Regions from separate parts of the Azospirillum humicireducens genome, predicted to be linked through region 1. Evidence: predicted binding sites of a transcription regulator. Region 1 holds the regulator's gene; each other region holds the start of a gene.
The links. Region 1 encodes LexA, which represses DNA repair genes until DNA is damaged. Its sites were predicted from a motif close to ATGTTCTANTTTGGTTC; they were not measured.

Region 1 (4,276 bases):
GGTGGCGCAGGGCCACAGCGCGCGGGTGGCGGCGCCGGTGCTGACCCGCGTCATCACCAGCGCAACCGTCACCGGACGCGTGATGGCGGTGGAGCGCCGGCCGGGTGCCGTCCGCATCACCCTGCGGGATCCGACCGTCAGCCGCCTGCCGCCGGAACAGACACCGGCTGCCCTGCGCATCCGCCTGTCGGATCGCCATGCCGGGCCGGAGCCCGGATCGGTGGTGAGCCTGCGCGCCACGCTGCTGCCGCCCCAGGCTCCCGCCGAACCGGGGGCCTTCGATTTCCAGCGGCGGGCCTGGTTCATGGAACTGGGCGGCACTGGCTTCGCCACAGGTGCGGTGGACGTGGTCGAGGCGCCGCCGGTCACGGGCTGGCGCGTGGTGACGGTTGCCTTCGAGCGCGCGCGCGGTGCAATCGCCGAGCGGGTGACTGCGGCCATCGCCGACCCGGTGGAGGCCAGCGTCACCACGGCGCTGCTGAATGGGGAGCAGTTCGGCATCCCGGATGGGACGCTGGAGGATTTCCGCAACAGCGGGTTGGCGCATCTGCTGTCGATCTCCGGCCTGCATGTGGGGATCGCTGCCGGCATCCTGTTCTATGTCGCCCGCGCCCTGCTGGCGCTGGTGCCGTATGCGGCCCTGCGCTGGCCGATCAAGAAGATCGCGGCGCTGTTCGGCATCCTGTCGGCGCTCGCCTATACGCTGCTGGTCGGTGCGCCGCTGCCGACGGTGCGGTCAGTGCTGATGACGGGCATGATCATGGGCGCGATCATGCTGGACCGCCACCCGCTGAGCATGCGGCTGGTCGCCTTCGCCGGACTGGTCACCATCGCCATGGATCCGGAGGGGATGCTCGGCCCCAGCTTTCAGATGTCATTCGCGGCGGTGGTGGCGCTGATCGCCGCCTTCGAGCGCGGCAGTTCGCGGATGGCGGAATGGCGCAGCGAGGCGGGATGGCTTCTGCGCGGCCTGCTCTATGTCGGCGGCATCCTGTTGACCAGTGTGGTGGCGACGCTGGCGACGCTGCCGTTCGCGCTCTTCCATTTTCAGCAGATCGCCTTCTATGGCGTGCTGTCCAATCTGATCGCCATTCCCATCACCTCCTTCTGGGTCATGCCATGGAGCCTCATCGCCTATGCCCTGATGCCCTTCGGGCTGGAGGCGCCGGCACTGATCGCGATGAACTGGGGCGACCGGGCGGTGATCTGGACGGCGGAGTTCTTCGGCCGCCTGCCCTGGGCGTCGATCACCGTGCCGGCGATGCCGGTGGAAGGCTTTGCGGTGCTGGTTCTGGGTGGAATCTGGCTGTGCCTCTGGACGAGGCGGTGGCGCTGGCTGGGGCTGCTGCCGATCATGGCAGGGTTGGCGTCACCGGCATTGGTGACCCGGCCGGACGTGCTGGTGGCGGCAGATGGGACGGTGATGGCGGTGCGGACGCCGGACGGTCGCCTCAGTGCTTCGGGGAAGACCGGCGGGCGGGTGACGGAGACATGGCGGGAACGCGATGGCGAACGCACCGCCGCCGATCCCTGGCCTGTGGCGGGGGGGTGGAGCGAGGGGGAACGGTCGCTGAGTTGCGACCTGCTGGGATGCCTGTACCGGGTGAAGGGGAGGACGGTCGCCCTGCCGCGGTTGCCGGATGCACTGGACGAGGATTGCGGGACGACCGATGCGGTGGTGACGGCCGCGGTGGCTCGGGGATGCCGGTCCGGGGTGGTGGTCGACCGCTGGTCCCTGCGGCATGAGGGAGCGCATGCGCTGAGGGTGACGGCGGGCGGAATAGAGGTTGAGACGGTGCGGGGGCTGCGGGGGGAACGGCCTTGGACCGGGGGGAGGTGATGTTGCCCCCTTCCTAACGCTTGCCCCCTCCCCATCCCTCCCCCGCTTTGCGGGAGAGGGGGCAACAGCAACTCAGTACTTCCGCACCAGACCGACCAGCTTGCCCTGCACGCGGACGCGGTCGGCGCCGAAGATGCGGGTTTCATAGGCGGCATTGGCGGGCTCCAGGGCGATGGTGTTGCCCTTGCGGCGCAGGCGCTTCAGCGTCACCTCGCCCTCGTCCACCAGCGCCACGACGATGGTGCCGTTCTCCGCCGCGTCGCAGCGCTGGATGATGATGGTGTCATGGTCGAGGATGCCGGCCTCCACCATCGAGTCGCCGGACACCTCCAGGGCGTAGTGGTCGCCGCCGCCGAGCATGGAGGCGGGGACGTCCACGAAGGCGCTGTTGTCGCGCAGCGCCTCGATCGGCGTACCTGCGGCGATGCGGCCATAGAGCGGAAGCTGCACCGTCTCGTTCCCCGCGGTCCTGGCCGGAGCTTGCGGAGCCGCATCGCGGCCGGCGAAGGCGAAGTCGCCCTTGATGACGTTGGGCTGGAACTTCGGCTTGGGCGCGGTGCGGGAGCGGGCGGCATCCAGTCCCTCGGGCAGGCGCAGAACCTCCAGCGCGCGGGCGCGGTGGGGCAGGCGGCGGATGAAGCCGCGTTCCTCGAGACCGGTGATGAGGCGGTGGATGCCCGACTTGGACTTCAGCCCCAGGGCGTCCTTCATCTCGTCGAACGACGGCGAGACGCCACCCTGGCCAAGCCGTTCGTGGATGAAGAGCAGCAATTCGTGCTGCTTGCGCGTGAGCATGGATGCCTCCCGGCCGTCGCCAGACTGAAGATGGAACAAAAACTAAACGTTGCTCCATGTTCTAGTTTGGTTCCTGCCACGCGTCAAGTCCCCCATCGCCTTGTTTTAGAACTTGAACGGAACATTTGAAACAGCGTGAAACGGTTTTCGGGATGCTGTTCAATTGTTCCATCCGCCGTCCGGGGGTTGTCTCCCAAGACTATATGCTGAGCGCTCCATCGGTCAGGGGAAGCACGGCCACCATGGCGCCGGCCGGTTCCGGGTCGGCATGGGCTGTGCGTGGGATCAGGCAGTCGGCCTTGGCGTAGAGCGAGGTGATGGCGCTGTCCTGCCGGGCGAAGGGCGTGACGGCCAGGACACCGTCCGGGCCGGCGGCGAGCGTGGCGCGCAGATACTCCTCGCGCCGGTCGTTGGCCTTCAACCCGACGGTCAGGCGGGCGCGCAGCGGCAGGCCGTCGTCTTCGGGCGACAACCCCTGCAGCAGGCGTAGGATCGGGCGCAGGAACAGGACGGCGGTGACGCCGGTGGACACCGGATTGCCGGGCAGGCCCAGCAGAGGCACCGACCCGGCCCGGCCGAACATCAGCGCCTTTCCCGGCCGCATCGCCACCGTCTGCACCTCCAGCGCCACCCCACGCTCGGCCAGCACGTCGCGCACGAGGTCGTAGTCGCCATGGGCGGCGCCGCCGGTGGTGACCAGCAGGTCGCAGCCGGCGGCGCCCTTCGCCAAAGCGGCGACACTCTCCGGCGTGTCCTTGGCGACGCCCAGATTGTGGGCCAGCCCACCCTGTGCGGTCACAAGCGCGCAGAGGCCGAGCGCGTTGGTGCTGACGATCTGGCTCGGCCCCAGCGGGTCGCCGGGCAGGGCGATCTCGTCGCCGGTGGCAAGAATGGCGATGCGCGGCCGGCGGTGGACCGACAGCCAGGGCACGTTGCCGCCAGCGGCCAGCGCGATGTCGCGGGCGGTCAGGCGGCGGCCTTTCGGCAGAAGCTCCTGCCCATGGACAAAGTCGAAGCCGGCCTCGCGGACAAAGCGGCCGGCAACCACGGCGCGGCCGACCTGGACGCTGGATTCGTCGGCGCTGCAATCCTCCTGCATCACCACGGCGTCGGCGCCATCGGGCATCGGCGCGCCGGTGAAGATGCGCACCGCCTCGCCGGGGCCGACGCTGCCGCCGAACGCATGGCCGGCGGAGGATTCGCCGATGCGGCGCAGGGGGACGGGAGAGTTGGCGGCCGCGGCGGCGATGTCGTCGGCGCGCACGGCCCAGCCATCCATCGCGGCGGCATGGAAGGGCGGCTGGGTCAGCCGGGCGACCACCGGTTCGGCCAGCACGCGGCCGAGCGCGTCGGGCAGGGCCACCGTCTCCGCCGGCAGGGGAGCGAAGGCCGACAGGATGCGGGCGCGCGCCTCTGCGACGGAGATCACGGCGTCAGGCTCCGGTTGTGGGAGCGGTTGCGGCAGACCCCCACTCGCCGCTCTTGCCGCCGGCCTTGTGCAGAAGGCGGACATCGGTGACGGTCATGCCGCGGTCCACCGCCTTGCACATGTCGTAAACGGTCAGCGCGGCGATCGTGACCGCGGTCAGCGCCTCCATCTCCACCCCCGTCTGTCCCTTCAGCTTGCAGGTGGCTGTCACG
Region 2 (4,276 bases), 1.4 Mb from region 1:
GGCAATCCGCCGATCGTCGGACCGCTGTCCCACACGCTCTGGCTCTCTTCGACGGTCTTCGATGGCGCGCGCGCCTTCCAGGGCGTGGCCCCCGACCTGGACCTGCATTGCGCCCGCGCCATCCGCTCGGCCCTGGTTCTGGGACTGGAGCCGATGGTCACCGCCGGCGAGATCGAGGAGCTGTGCTGGGACGGCATCCGCCGCTTCCCCAAGGACGCCGAGCTGTATATCCGTCCGATGTTCTACGCCGATGACGGCTTCGTCGCCCCGGCGCCGGAGAGCACGCGCTTCGTCCTGTCGATCTACGAGGACCCGCTGCCGCAGCCGACCGGCTTCGCCGCCTGCATCTCCACCCGCCGCCGCCCGATCCCGACCATGGCCCCGACCGAAGCCAAGGCCGCCTGCCTGTATCCCAATGCCGGGCTGGCGCTGACCGAGGCGCGCAAGCGCGGCTTCCAGAATGCCATCATGCTGGACGCCATCGGCAATGTGGCGGAGTTCGCCACCTCCAACATCTTCATCGCCAAGGACGGCGTGGTGCGCACCCCGGTGCCGAACGGCTGCTTCCTGAACGGCATCACCCGCCAGCGCATCATCGCCCTGCTGCGGGGCGACGGCGTGACGGTGGAGGAATGCACCCTGACGCCCAAGGACGTGCTGGAGGCCGACGAGGTCTTCTCCACCGGCAACCACGCCAAATGCGTGCCGGTGATCAAGGTGGAGGACCGCAGCCTCGCGGCCGGTCCGATCTTCCAGCGGGCGCGGGCGCTCTATTGGGAATATGCGTTCCGCTGATCGAGCAGCGCCACCGCTGCCCGGCGGTGATGGGCCAGCGTGGCGGCCAGACGGGCCAGCCACGCGTCGGTCCTGCAGGTTGCGGCGGTCAATGCGCGGCGACGCCGGGCGGTGGCGAGGCGCGCCTCGGCCGCGAGGTCCGTGTGCAGGCGGAGCGCTGCGGTGCGCTTTATGGCGTTGGCGCGGGCGGCACCGCCGAGCAAAGCGGTACGCAGCTCGGGCGTCGGCGGGCGGGCGTCATGGGTGCGGTGAAGGCTGTCCAGGCTTGCGGCGCGGTCCATGGAATGGACGGTAGCGCCTGCCGGGGTGGATGGTAAAGGGAAATTTTCCTAGGAAGGGTTGGGGGTGCGAGAGGCTTTTGCCCCCTCCCTAACCCTCCCCCACCGTCGGTGGGAGAGGGGACTGCCGCCGCTCCGTTGGATAACTCCCGCAAGCGTCCTACCCCCTCTCCCTCGAAGAGGGGGAGGGATGGGGAGGGGGCTAACGTCGCTCTACGCTCACTGGCTCGCCCAGATGATCCGCGCCATCCAGGCGACATCAGACAGCGGGATGCTGCGATCGGGGTGGGCCCGGTTGATCGACAGAAGCTCGATCTTGGTGGCCGTCTCGCGGATCAGCTGCTTGGCCATCACCTCGCCGCCCTTGGTGCGGACGACGACGCGGTCGTTGCGGCGGATTTGCGCCGCTGGCGAGACGATGATGGTATCGCCGTCGCGATAGACCGGCTCCATGCTGTCGCCGGAAATCTCCAGCGCATAGGCATGCGGGTCGCCCAGGCTGGGGAAGAGCAGTTCGTCCCAGCCGCTTCCGGCGGGGAAGCCGGCGTCGTCGAAATAGCCGGCCGATCCGGCCTGGGCATAGCCGATCACCGGAACCCGCTGCAGCGGGGTGGTGCCGGCGCCGTCACCGACCAGCGACACGAATTCCGACAGAGACGCGCCGGTGGCGTCCAGCACCTTGGAGATGCTCTCCGTCGATGGCCAGCGCAGCTTGCCGTCGCTGGTCGTGCGCTTGCTCTTGTTGAAGGTCGTCGGGTCCAGTCCGGCGCGCCGCGCCAGCCCGGAGGCGGAGAGCCCGTGCTGTGCCGCGAGGCGGTCGATGGCCCGCCAGATGTCCGTATGTTTCAGCATGGGACGATAATCTCATAAACGCGCGACATCGTCCCTAGGAACTTTTTCATAAATCTATTGACCGCGCCCATCGGCCGGAACATAACGCAAACAGATGGCGCGGCCGCAATCCCGGCCCGGCGCCGCTCTCTTTCGAAAATCCGAAGCCGCAAGGAGACCAGCATGCTGAGTCCGGCCGCCCCCGCTTTGCCTGTCGCCCGCCTGTCCCGCGCCGTCCCCCTGAGTGCGGAGCCTTACCGCGCCGATGGCGAACCCTTCGCCGGGGCGGAGGAGGCGTGGTTCTGGGCGGTGCAGGCGCAGGACGCCAAGGCGGCCGGCGCACGCGTCGCCGCCGGGCGCGGGCTGGTCGAGCGGCCTTGCGAACCGCAGGATGTGCTGCGCGTGGTCGACCGGCTCTACCGGACGCGCAAACTGCTGCGCGACCACCTGCATGTCCTGGTCCATTACGGCCGCCGCCAGAGCGCGCCGGAGCCAGACCGCTTCCGTGAACAGCGCGCCCACTCCCTGTGGCAGGAGGCCTTCGCCGCCATCGCGCCCGCCTTGCGCGACAAGGGCATCGCGCGATGACGGCGACTCCGACCGCCTGGGTGGTCTATCGCGGGGAGTCGCCGCTGTGGTGGCTGCGGCTGCTCAGGCCGGGCTTCCGCCATTGCCTGGTTCTGCTGAACGACGGGCGGCGCTGGGTGGCGGTCGATCCGCTGGCGGGCTTTACCGACGTTGCGGTGCTGGAGCTGCCGGCCGACTTCGACCTGCCGGGCTGGTACCGCGCCCAGGGGCTGACGGTCGACCCCGCCCCGCTGCGCCGCCCCGACGGCCCCGCCCCCTGGGGGCCCTTCACCTGCGTCGAGGCGGTCAAGCGACTGATCGGCCTGCGCGCCCGCTGGGTGCTGACCCCCTGGCAACTGCACCGCCACCTGACCGGAGGAACCCGCCGATGCCCACGTCCCCAGCCGTGAAACCCGCCATCCGCCAAAAGAAGGAGCTGTCGGAGCCGGAGGCCCTGCTGGAGCGTTACCGCGTCGCCCGCGAACGCCGGGCGGTTTGGGAAAGCCATTGGCAGGATTGCTACGATCATGCGCTGCCGAACGGCCGGCCCTTCCGCGGCGGCGGTACGCCGGGCGAGCGGCGCGTCGACCGCCTGTTCGACGGCACCGCTCCCGATGCGGTGGAGCAGCTGGCCGCCAGCCTGCTGTCGGAGCTGACGCCGCCCTGGTCGCGCTGGTTCGGCTTCCAGCCCGGTCCGGCGCTGGCCGGGGCGGAGCGTGACCGCATCGCCCCGCTGCTCGACCGGGCGGCCGGGATCGTCCAGGCCCATTTCGACCGCTCCAACTTCGCGGTGGAGGTCCATCAGGCCTTCCTCGATCTCGTCACCGTCGGCACCGCCAGCCTGCTGATGGAGGAGGCGGCACCCGGCGCCCCGTCCAGCCTGCGCTTCACCGCGGTGCCGCTTGCCGAAGCGGTGCTGGAGGAGGGGCCGGACGGCCGGCTGGACGCCACCTTCCGCCGCAGCGAGGCGACGCTGGCCCAGATCCTCCAGCGCTTCCCCGGTGCGGACCTGCCCGACGAACTGCGCAAGCGGTCGGCCGACGAACCCGACAGCCGTTTTCCGCTGGTCGAGGCAGTGTTGCCCGACGGCACGGCCTATCGCTGGGCGGTGGTGCTGGACAGCGGGCTGGCCGAGCCGTCCTGGCTGGCGCAGGGGCGCTTCGCCCAGTCGCCCTTCGTCAATTTCCGTTGGCTGAAGGCGCCGGGCGAAACCTATGGCCGCTCGCCGGTGATGAAGGCGCTGCCCGACATCAAGACCGCCAACAAGGTGGTGGAGCTGGTGCTGAAGAACGCCTCCATCGCCGTCACCGGCATCTGGCAGGCGGAGGATGACGGGGTGCTGAATCCCGCCACCGTCCGGCTGGTGCCCGGCACCATCATCCCGAAGGCCATGGGGTCGGCCGGGCTGACGCCGCTGGCCAATCCCGGCCGGTTCGACGTGTCGCAGCTGGTGCTGGACGATCTGCGCGGGCGCATTCGCCACGCGCTTCTGGCCGACCGGCTGGGACCGGTGGAGTCGGCGCGCATGACCGCAACCGAGGTGCTGGAACGCTCGGTGGAGATGGCCCGTCTGCTCGGCGCCACCTATGGCCGGCTGCAGGCGGAGCTGATGACGCCGCTTCTGCTGCGCGCGGTGGCGATCCTGCGCCGGCGCGGCGAGATCCCCGACATCACGGTGGATGGCCGTCTGGTGGAGTTGCAGCACCGCTCCCCGCTCGCCCAGGCGCAGGCGCAGCGCGACGTCCAGGCGGCCCTGCGCTGGCTGGACAGCGTGACGGCGTTGGGGCCGGACGCCGGGAGCGCCG
Region 3 (4,276 bases), 1.3 Mb from region 1:
GCCCGCGGGGCGCCGCCCTCCTTCACCGGGCCGAGATACAGCACGCCCCAGCGCTTGGGATCGACCTCGCGCCCCAGGATGCGCTTCAGCCCCGGCCAGCTCAGCCCGACCTTCACCATCGAATTGGCGAACTGCAGATGGGCGATCTGGGCGGTGCCGAGATTCTCCCGCTTCTCCTGCGGGTGCTGCAGGATCAGCAGGAACACGCCGTTGTCGATCGGCTGCACTGCCTCGCAAATGCACAGATGATTAGGCTTTAGGCAGGTGGGGCAGGACTCGGGTGCGGGGGCGCTGTGCATGGGAGGTACGCATTCCTTGAAGAGGATTGGCCGCGAATATGGGTTGGAATGGCGCGGAAGGGAACACATCTCACTCGCAGAGCGGCGGCTGCCGACCGAACGGTGACCGCCGCCACGGCATGTACGACAGATCCCCCCAACACACCCCGTGTCATACCGGTTCATCTGGGTTCGAAGTGGCTTCGTATAAACCGTTTGTAGAGACTTAGTCGTGTGTCATGGACCTCGTGTGACGCGCTTAACAGCTGGCCTGGAACTTGCGTAGTTAGTATCCAGGCAAACAGGACGACGGGTGGGCCAGGACCGGCCTTTGTCAGGCCGATCCGCGGTGCCATCCGGCGCTCAGAAGGAGACCTGCCATGCTGCCCGCCCACCTTGCCGACCGCCTGCTGAAGCAGCGCCGCGATGCCGAAAGCGCGGAATTCGCCCGCCAGCTGCCGCTCTACGCGCCGCTGGACGCTGACGATCCCCGCTGGATGACCGAGCCGGACGACTCGGAACAGGCCGCCCGCCGCGAGCCCGACTGGGCCACCGACTACTGAGCGGCAGCTCCTGACGGCACTCACCGGCCGGCGGCAGCCGGGCGGTGATCCGACAGGCCGCTTTCCCGGCCTGACTGTCGGATGTCGGACATCCGCCACTGGTTTGCCGCCTTGGGGTTCCCGGCATCGCGCCAGCCTTCCTCGTCGCAGACGAGGGTCCAGCGGCCCGGACGGCCGCCACGGCAGCGTTCCAGCGCGACGGACCAGCGCGGCGCTCCCAATCCCGGCAGGCCTCCGGCCGGGCGCGGAGCTTCGTCCTCCTCCTCATCCCGGCTGGGTGCGGCATCCAGCCGCCATCGCGTCACCGCGGCACTGAGCCCGTCCGGCCTTCCGCCCCGGCGGCCCGGCATGCCTGCGCCGAGACCCAGCAGGAAACCGGTCACCCCCGACGACTCGGCGGCCAGCTGCAGCCGCCGGCTGGCGGTGAGGTCCAGCCCCTCCAACTCGCCCAGCACCGCCGACAGGGCGGAGCAGCGCAGCGCCTCCTCCATCGCCCACAGCGCGTCCACCGCCCGCACCGCGCGCACCGCCACCAGCCGGTCCGGCGTCAGCCCATAGGCCGCCAGACCCGGCGCATAGAGGTCGCGCCCCCGCAGGATCCACAAGGCCGGTGCCTTCGGCGTCGCCAACCGGCCCAGCAGGGTCGCGGCGAAGCCGGTGCCCGCCCCCGGATCCTCTGCCGTCACCGCATGGAGGCAGCCCAGCGGCAGGCCGCCGTCGGGCAGATGCGCGTCGATCGCCTCCACCCCGAACGGCAGCGTCCGCCCGCCCTCCCCTCCCGCCCCCTCGATCCGCCGGATGCGCGCGCGCAGGTCGGCCAGCACGCCGGCACGGTCGCGCGGCGCAGAGTCCGCTGGCACGGAGGGGGATGGCAGGGTGGACATGACTCGGCTCCGCTCGACAGGCATATGTTCCTGATATGTTCTATCACGGGGCCTTGCCGAGGGGGAGTCCGAGACTCCTGTCTTGTCCTGAGACCGGATGAGCCGGAAAGGTCAGTTGGCGATGGGGGTGGCGCCGATCTTGCCGCGCGGTGCGGCCTTGATGGTCGGACCCGCATTGTCGACGGGCTTTTCCAGGGTGGTGGAGGTTCCGCGGCTGCCGCGCGGCGTGTTGCCCTTCAGGCTCAACAGATGCAGCCGGACATAGGCGGTGGAGCCGCCGGCCTTCACCGCGACCCAATCGCTGTTGCGCACCCGGCCCAGCGTGCTGACCGCTTGCCCGGCGCCCAGCGTGGCGACGACACCCGACCCGGCGGCGGGCTTTGCATAGACCGGTGTCGGTCTGTCCACCTGCCATTCCCCATACATGGGCTCCAGCCCGGCCCCGGTATCGGGCGCGGTGCGCACGGTCGGCGGGTTGGGAATGCGCTGGTACGGCATGCAGCCGGGAACCGTCAGCGTGACCAGGGCCACCATCAGCGGAAGGGTACGCAAACGCCGGATCATCGCTCACCTTGAAGGGGGCAGAGTGAAGGCAGGAAAAGGCCTGCGGGGCCTTCGGCGCGACCATACAGGAGGCAGGCTCCTTTTCGCCACCGCAGTGCAACCGGGATCGCTATGCGCTTTTTGGACCGGCCGGATCGAAGAGGCGGGGCCGGTATCGAAAATTCTTAGTGAAATTGCCTGTTTCGCCGCAGCCCCCCTGCGCAGGAGTCCCCGCCGGCCCGCGTATCTTGATCGTCGAGACGCCCGAGACGAGCCCGCCGGCCCGGCCGGAGACCGTCCGCGCCAAGACGGCAATCCTTCACGACGGCGGATTACGCCGGCAAATCAAGGGGGCATCGGGCCATGATTTCCTCCCTCGGCAGTTCCGGCAGCGCCGCGACGCTGCAGAAATTCTTCTCCAAGGCCGACGCCAACAGCGACTCGTCGCTGACGACGGACGAACTGCTGAGCGCGCTCGGCGAGACCTCGGCCGCATCGGACAGTTCCAAGCTGTCCTCAGCGGTCGACAGCCTGGTCAAAAGCCTGGACAGCGACAGCGACGGATCGCTCAGCGCGACGGAGTTCAGTTCCTTCTCCAGCCAGTTCGACTATGGCAGCGGCAGCGCCCTGCTGGCGGCACAGGAGCAGGCGGGCGCGATGCGGCAGCAGTTCGCGCAGAACCTCTATTCCAGCCTGGACAGCGACAGCAGCGGCGGTGTCAGCGCCGATGAGCTGTCCTCCGCCCTGACCTCCGCCGGCCAGACCGACACCGACGCCTCTGAGCTGTTCAGCAGCCTCGACAGCGACGAGGACGGCACGATCTCGGAAGACGAACTGACCAGCGCACTGGAAGAGGCGGAAGCCAACCGTCCGCCGCCACCGCCGCCGCCCGCGAACGACAGCCGCTCGGCAAGCGGTTCGGACAGCAGCACGTCATCGACGGCAACGACCTCGTCGACGTCATCGACCTCTTCATCGTCGTCGGGCGGCACCGCCTCGGCGTCTGCGGGCGGCACGACCAGCTACGATCCGCTGGACACCAACCAGGACGGCTATGTCTCGGAAGAAGAGAAGATGGCCGCCTATGGCGGGACCGCGCAGCAGAAAGGCGGCGTGACCTCCAACCGCCTCAGCGGCGACATGCTGCGGACTTTGATGCAGGGCATCAACGAGGTTGCCGCGTAAACGTGTGGGTTCGGATGCGCGGCACGGGAGAAGGCGGTCGGCGGGTGGCGCCGGCCGCCTTTTCTTTTTGAAGCGCGCTCCCCGGAACGCGGGCCGCCTCAGACCGCCCGGCCCTCAAACCGCCCGGCCCTCAAACCGCCCGCCCCTCAAACCGCCCGACTATGCCGGCCGGCGCCCTTGGACAGGTGGGTGTCGAAGCGGGCAGCCACGATGCGCATCAGGGGACGGGCGCTCTCCGGCACATGGACGCGGCGCCCCTCCACCACCGCGACGCCGTCGGCGACCAGATCGGCCATGCCCTCCAGTTCGGCGTCGAAGGCGGACTCGGCCAACCCGTGGGCACGGGCGATGGCGGCGGTGTCGACCGACAGGTCGCACATCAGCCGCATGATCAGGTCGCGCCGCACCGTGTCGTCCCGGGTCAGCGCGATGCCCTTGCCGGTGGGCAGGCGGCCCTCCTCGACGGCGGCGGCATAGTGGTCGAAAGGCACGGCGTTCTGCACATAGCCCTGCGGCAGCGCGCCGATGGAGGAGGAGCCGAAGCCCAGCAGAACCTCGGCGTCGTCGGTGGTGTAGCCCTGGAAGTTGCGGCCCAGCCGCCCTTCCTCCTGCTGCACCGCCAGCTCGTCGCCGGGGCGGGCGAAATGGTCGAGACCGATGGCGCTGTAGCCGGCGGCGGCCAGCGTGTCGCCGATGGCGGCGAACTGCTCCCAGCGGCCGAGCGAGTCGGCCAGCACGGATTCGTCGATCTTCTTCTGGTGGGTCTTCATCCACGGCACATGGGCGTAGCCGAAGACCGACAGCCGGTCGGGCGCCATCTCCA
Region 4 (4,276 bases), 340 kb from region 1:
AGATCGGGTGGGCGGGAGCGGTGCTGGCGGCGGTGGGCGTCGCCCTGCTGATCGGCCGCAGCATCGCCGTCGTCCGGCGGTCGGCGCGAATCGGTGCGCTGCTGGGTGGGGCGCTCGAAGGCATGCCGGCGGGTCAGCTGCTCTGCGACGAGGCCGACGAGGTGGTCTTCGTCAATGCCGCCTTCCGCGAGCTTGCCGGCTGGCGCCGCGGCGAACGGCCGCTGGATGCGCTGGCGCGCCAGTTCTCCGACGATCCCGACAGCGCGCGCGAGTTCCGCCGCCTGCGCGAACGGGTGCGGGCGGGAGCGGCGGCATCCGCTGAACTGGCCATCCCGGCATTGGACAACCATCCGCCGGAATGGCGCAAGGTGCAGGGCCAGCCGGTGCCCGGCTTTGCCGGCTCCGTCCATTGGCGGGTCGAGGACATCACCGCCCGGCGCGAGTTGGAGCATGTGATGCTGCGCGAGCAGGCCAAGCTCGCCGATTTCATGGAACATGCGCCCGTCGGCTTCTTCTCCGTCGATCAGAATGGCCAGTTCCTGTTCGTCAACGCCACCCTGGCCCAATGGCTGGAGGCCTTCCCCGGTGACCTGACCGATGGCGAGCTGCGCCTTCACGGCATCCTGGCCGCGCCGCCGCGGTCCGCCGCGCCCTACGACCTGTTCGACCATGGCGGCGGCGAGCAGCGCGGAGAACTGACCATGGTGGGGCTGCGCGGGCGCCGGTTCCAGGTGGCGGTGGCGCAGAGCGTGGTGCGTGCCGACGATGGGACGATTCACACCCGATCGGTGGTGCGCGATCTGTCGCCCGAGCGGGAATGGCAGGAGGCCCTTCGCCAGTCCGAGCAGCGGTTCCAGCGCTTCTTCGAGGATGCGCCGATCGGCATCGCACTGGTGGACGAGACCGGCCAGCTGACGGAATGCAACGAGGCCTTCCTGGCGCTGATCGGCAGCGAGGCCGGCAGCGTCATCAACCGCCCGATGGCCGACCTGATCGTCCCGGCCGAGCGCGAGGCGGTGAGCGCCCGCTTGAAGTCGGTCCAGGGCGGTGCCGATCCGGTTCATCCGCTGGAGGTCCGGCTGTCCGGCGGCCGGGAGCTGACAGCGCAGCTCTATGCCCGGCGCCTCGCCAATCCTGTGCGCACGGACGGGCGCGGCGAGGCCGAGAGGACAGCGATAGGCGTCGGCCTGATCCTGCATTTCATCGACATGACCGAGCGCAAGAGCCTGGAGGCCCAGTTCGCCCAGTCGCAGAAGATGCAGGCTGTGGGGCAGCTCGCCGGCGGCGTCGCCCATGACTTCAACAATCTGCTGACGGCGATGATCGGCTTCTGCGATCTGCTGCTGCTGCGGCACAAGCCGGGCGACCAGTCCTTCAGCGACATCATGCAGATCAAGCAGAACGCCAATCGCGCCGCCAATCTGGTGCGGCAGCTGCTGGCCTTCTCGCGCCAGCAGACCTTGCAGCCCCGCGTCATCAACGTGACGGACGTGCTGGCGGAGCTGGCGAACCTGCTGCGCCGGCTGATCGGCGAGAACATCGAGCTGAAGATGATCCATGGCCGCGACCTGGGGCTGGTCAAGGTCGATCAGAACCAGCTGGAACAGGTCATCATCAATCTGGTGGTCAATGCCCGCGACGCCATGGCCGGCGGCGGCAAGCTGACCATCAACACAGCCAACCACGTCGTCACCCAGCCAGAACGGCGGGAGCATGAGACGGTGCCGCCCGGCAGCTACGTCTCCATCGACGTGATCGACACCGGCTGTGGCATCGCGCGGGAGAATCTGCAGCGCATCTTCGAACCGTTCTATACGACCAAGGAGGTCGGGTCGGGCACCGGGCTCGGCCTGTCGACCGTCTACGGCATCGTGCGGCAGACGGGCGGCTTTGTGCTGGTCGATTCAGCGGTCGGGGAGGGGACGACCTTCACCATCCTGCTGCCCCGCCATCAGGGCGAATTGCGCCCGGTCGACACTGCCGAGCCGCGGGAGCGGCGCGGCAGCGACCTGACCGGAACCGGCACCATCCTGCTGGTGGAGGATGAGGACGCGGTGCGCGTCTTTTCCGCCCGCGCGCTGCGCAACAAGGGCTATCAGGTGCTGGAGGCCAAGAATGGCGAGGCGGCCTTGCAGCAGATCGAGACCAACGGCGCCTCCATCGACCTGCTGATCACCGACGTGGTGATGCCGCAGATGGACGGCCCGACGCTGGCCCGCCATGTGCGCAAGCTGCGCCCGGAGATGCGGGTGATCTTCATCTCCGGCTACGCCGAGGACCGGTTGGGCGAGATCGACGGGGTCGAGGTGGCCCATTTCCTGCCCAAGCCCTTCTCGTTGAAGCAGCTTGCCTCCAAGGTGAAGGAGGTCATCCGCGATGCGCGGTGAGGACCGGATTCGCTCGCAAGAACACGCCCGGATTCACCCTGTGAAATAGGAACATATGGGAAACATTGCTCCTTGCAAATAAGAACGGAGAGAGTACATTAAGCTCCGTTGCAAGAGCGCCGACCGTGTGTTCTAAGAGAGGGGTACCGGGCATGTCGTCCGCACAGCTTCGTTTGGTCGAGAAGGATTCCATGGACAAGCAGAAGGCGCTCGATGCCGCCCTGAGCCAGATCGAACGCGCGTTCGGCAAGGGCTCGATCATGAAGCTCGGCGCCAAGGAGAACCTGGTCGAGACGGAGGTTATTTCCACCGGCTCGCTGGGTCTCGACATCGCGCTGGGCATCGGCGGCCTGCCGAAGGGCCGCATCGTCGAAATCTACGGGCCGGAAAGCTCGGGCAAGACCACGCTGGCGCTGCATGCCATCGCCCAGGCTCAGAAGGCCGGCGGCACCTGCGCTTTCGTCGACGCCGAACATGCGCTCGACCCGTCCTATGCCCGCAAGCTGGGCGTCAACATCGACGAGCTGCTGATCTCCCAGCCGGATGCCGGCGAGCAGGCGCTGGAGATCGCCGATACGCTGGTGCGCTCCGGCGCCATCGACGTGCTGGTGGTCGACTCGGTCGCAGCATTGGTGCCGCGCGCCGAACTGGAAGGCGAGATGGGCGACAGCCATGTCGGCCTGCACGCCCGCCTGATGAGTCAGGCGCTGCGCAAGCTGACCGGCTCGATTTCCAAGTCGAACTGCCTGGTGATCTTCATCAACCAGATCCGCCTGAAGATCGGCGTGATGTTCGGCAACCCGGAAACGACCACCGGCGGCAATGCGCTGAAATTCTACGCCTCCGTGCGTCTCGATATCCGCCGCATCGGCTCGATCAAGGACCGCGACACCGTCGTCGGCAACCAGACCCGTGTCAAGGTGGTGAAGAACAAGATGGCCCCGCCGTTCCGCGTGGTCGAATTCGACATCATGTATGGCGAGGGTGTGTCGAAGGTCGGCGAACTGCTCGACCTCGGCATCCAGGCCGGTGTGGTCGACAAGTCGGGTGCGTGGTTCAGCTACGACGGCACCCGCATCGGCCAGGGCCGCGAGAACGCCAAGACCTTCCTGCGCAACAATCCAGAGATGGCCGATGCGATCGAAGCCAAGATCCGCGGCAACGCCGGTCTGGTTGCCGACGCGATGATGGGCACCCCGGAAGCCGACGGCGAAGCCTCCACGCCGGAGTAAGTCTTTGATATTTTTGTGAGCCCGCCGCCCATGAGGGCGGTGGGCTTTCTTTTTGGCAGCAACGTCCAAAAGCAAGCCGGGATTTCGGAGGGGGAGGCAATGATCAATCTGATTGCGGAAACGGCGACCTTGCCCCATGCATGGCGGTCGCGGATCGTCGGCAAGATCGCCGGCGCCAATCTGAAGATCATCCGCATGGATGAGGCGGGCATTCCATCGGAAAGCCATGCAGATTTCGATGAAGCGCTGTTTGTTCTGGACGGCAGCATGACGCTCGATGTCGAAGGCGAACTGATTGCAATGTCCGCGGGTGACTTCTTCGTCATTCCGGCGGGCAAAAGTCACCGTGTCCTGGAAGGAAGCCGGGGCCTCCTGTTCCTGGTCGATGCGGAATAGGACCAGATCACGGTCCGTGGGGACCGGTTCCGCTTAGACATCCATCACCATATGCGGCCGGAACGCTCCCTCAAGCGTCAGCAGCAGGTGCAGGTAGACCGCGACCTTGCGGGCGCGATCGGTGTTGCGAGACAGACAGTCGCGCAGTTGTTCCGCCAGTCGGGCGGTCTCCGCGTCCTGCTCCGGTGCCGCGGCCGTGGCGGCCTGGACGATATGTTCGGGGTCGACCGGCAGTGGAGCGGCCGGATCCTTCAGCAGGGC

Region 2: a site for LexA is predicted at 2,003-2,019, ahead of A6A40_RS11255 (S24 family peptidase). Genes of this name have one in related genera too.
Region 3: a site for LexA is predicted at 1,750-1,766, ahead of A6A40_RS10925 (ImuA family protein). Genes of this name have one in related genera too.
Region 4: a site for LexA is predicted at 2,437-2,453, ahead of recA (recombinase RecA). Genes of this name have one in related genera too.

The regions. Positions count from the first base shown of each region.
Region 1 covers NZ_CP015285.1:1,025,882-1,030,157, forward strand. Annotated here, with positions in the region: gene A6A40_RS04640 (ComEC/Rec2 family competence protein) at 1-1,840, shown strand, start outside; gene lexA (transcriptional repressor LexA) at 1,913-2,635, opposite strand; gene A6A40_RS04650 (molybdopterin molybdotransferase MoeA) at 2,835-4,064, opposite strand; gene moaC (cyclic pyranopterin monophosphate synthase MoaC) at 4,069-4,276, opposite strand, start outside.
Region 2 covers NZ_CP015285.1:2,399,750-2,404,025, reverse strand. Annotated here, with positions in the region: gene A6A40_RS11265 (branched-chain amino acid aminotransferase) at 1-795, shown strand, start outside; gene A6A40_RS11260 (hypothetical protein) at 771-1,076, opposite strand; gene A6A40_RS11255 (S24 family peptidase) at 1,293-1,925, opposite strand; gene A6A40_RS11250 (hypothetical protein) at 2,088-2,492, shown strand; gene A6A40_RS11245 (hypothetical protein) at 2,489-2,881, shown strand; gene A6A40_RS11240 (portal protein) at 2,860-4,276, shown strand, end outside.
Region 3 covers NZ_CP015285.1:2,332,847-2,337,122, forward strand. Annotated here, with positions in the region: gene A6A40_RS10915 (DTW domain-containing protein) at 1-227, opposite strand, end outside; gene A6A40_RS10920 (hypothetical protein) at 659-841, shown strand; gene A6A40_RS10925 (ImuA family protein) at 862-1,725, opposite strand; gene A6A40_RS10930 (SH3 domain-containing protein) at 1,837-2,289, opposite strand; gene A6A40_RS10935 (EF-hand domain-containing protein) at 2,632-3,453, shown strand; gene hemN (oxygen-independent coproporphyrinogen III oxidase) at 3,600-4,276, opposite strand, start outside.
Region 4 covers NZ_CP015285.1:1,370,490-1,374,765, reverse strand. Annotated here, with positions in the region: gene A6A40_RS06310 (ATP-binding protein) at 1-2,387, shown strand, start outside; gene recA (recombinase RecA) at 2,540-3,619, shown strand; gene A6A40_RS06300 (cupin domain-containing protein) at 3,719-4,015, shown strand; gene A6A40_RS06295 (hypothetical protein) at 4,049-4,276, opposite strand, start outside.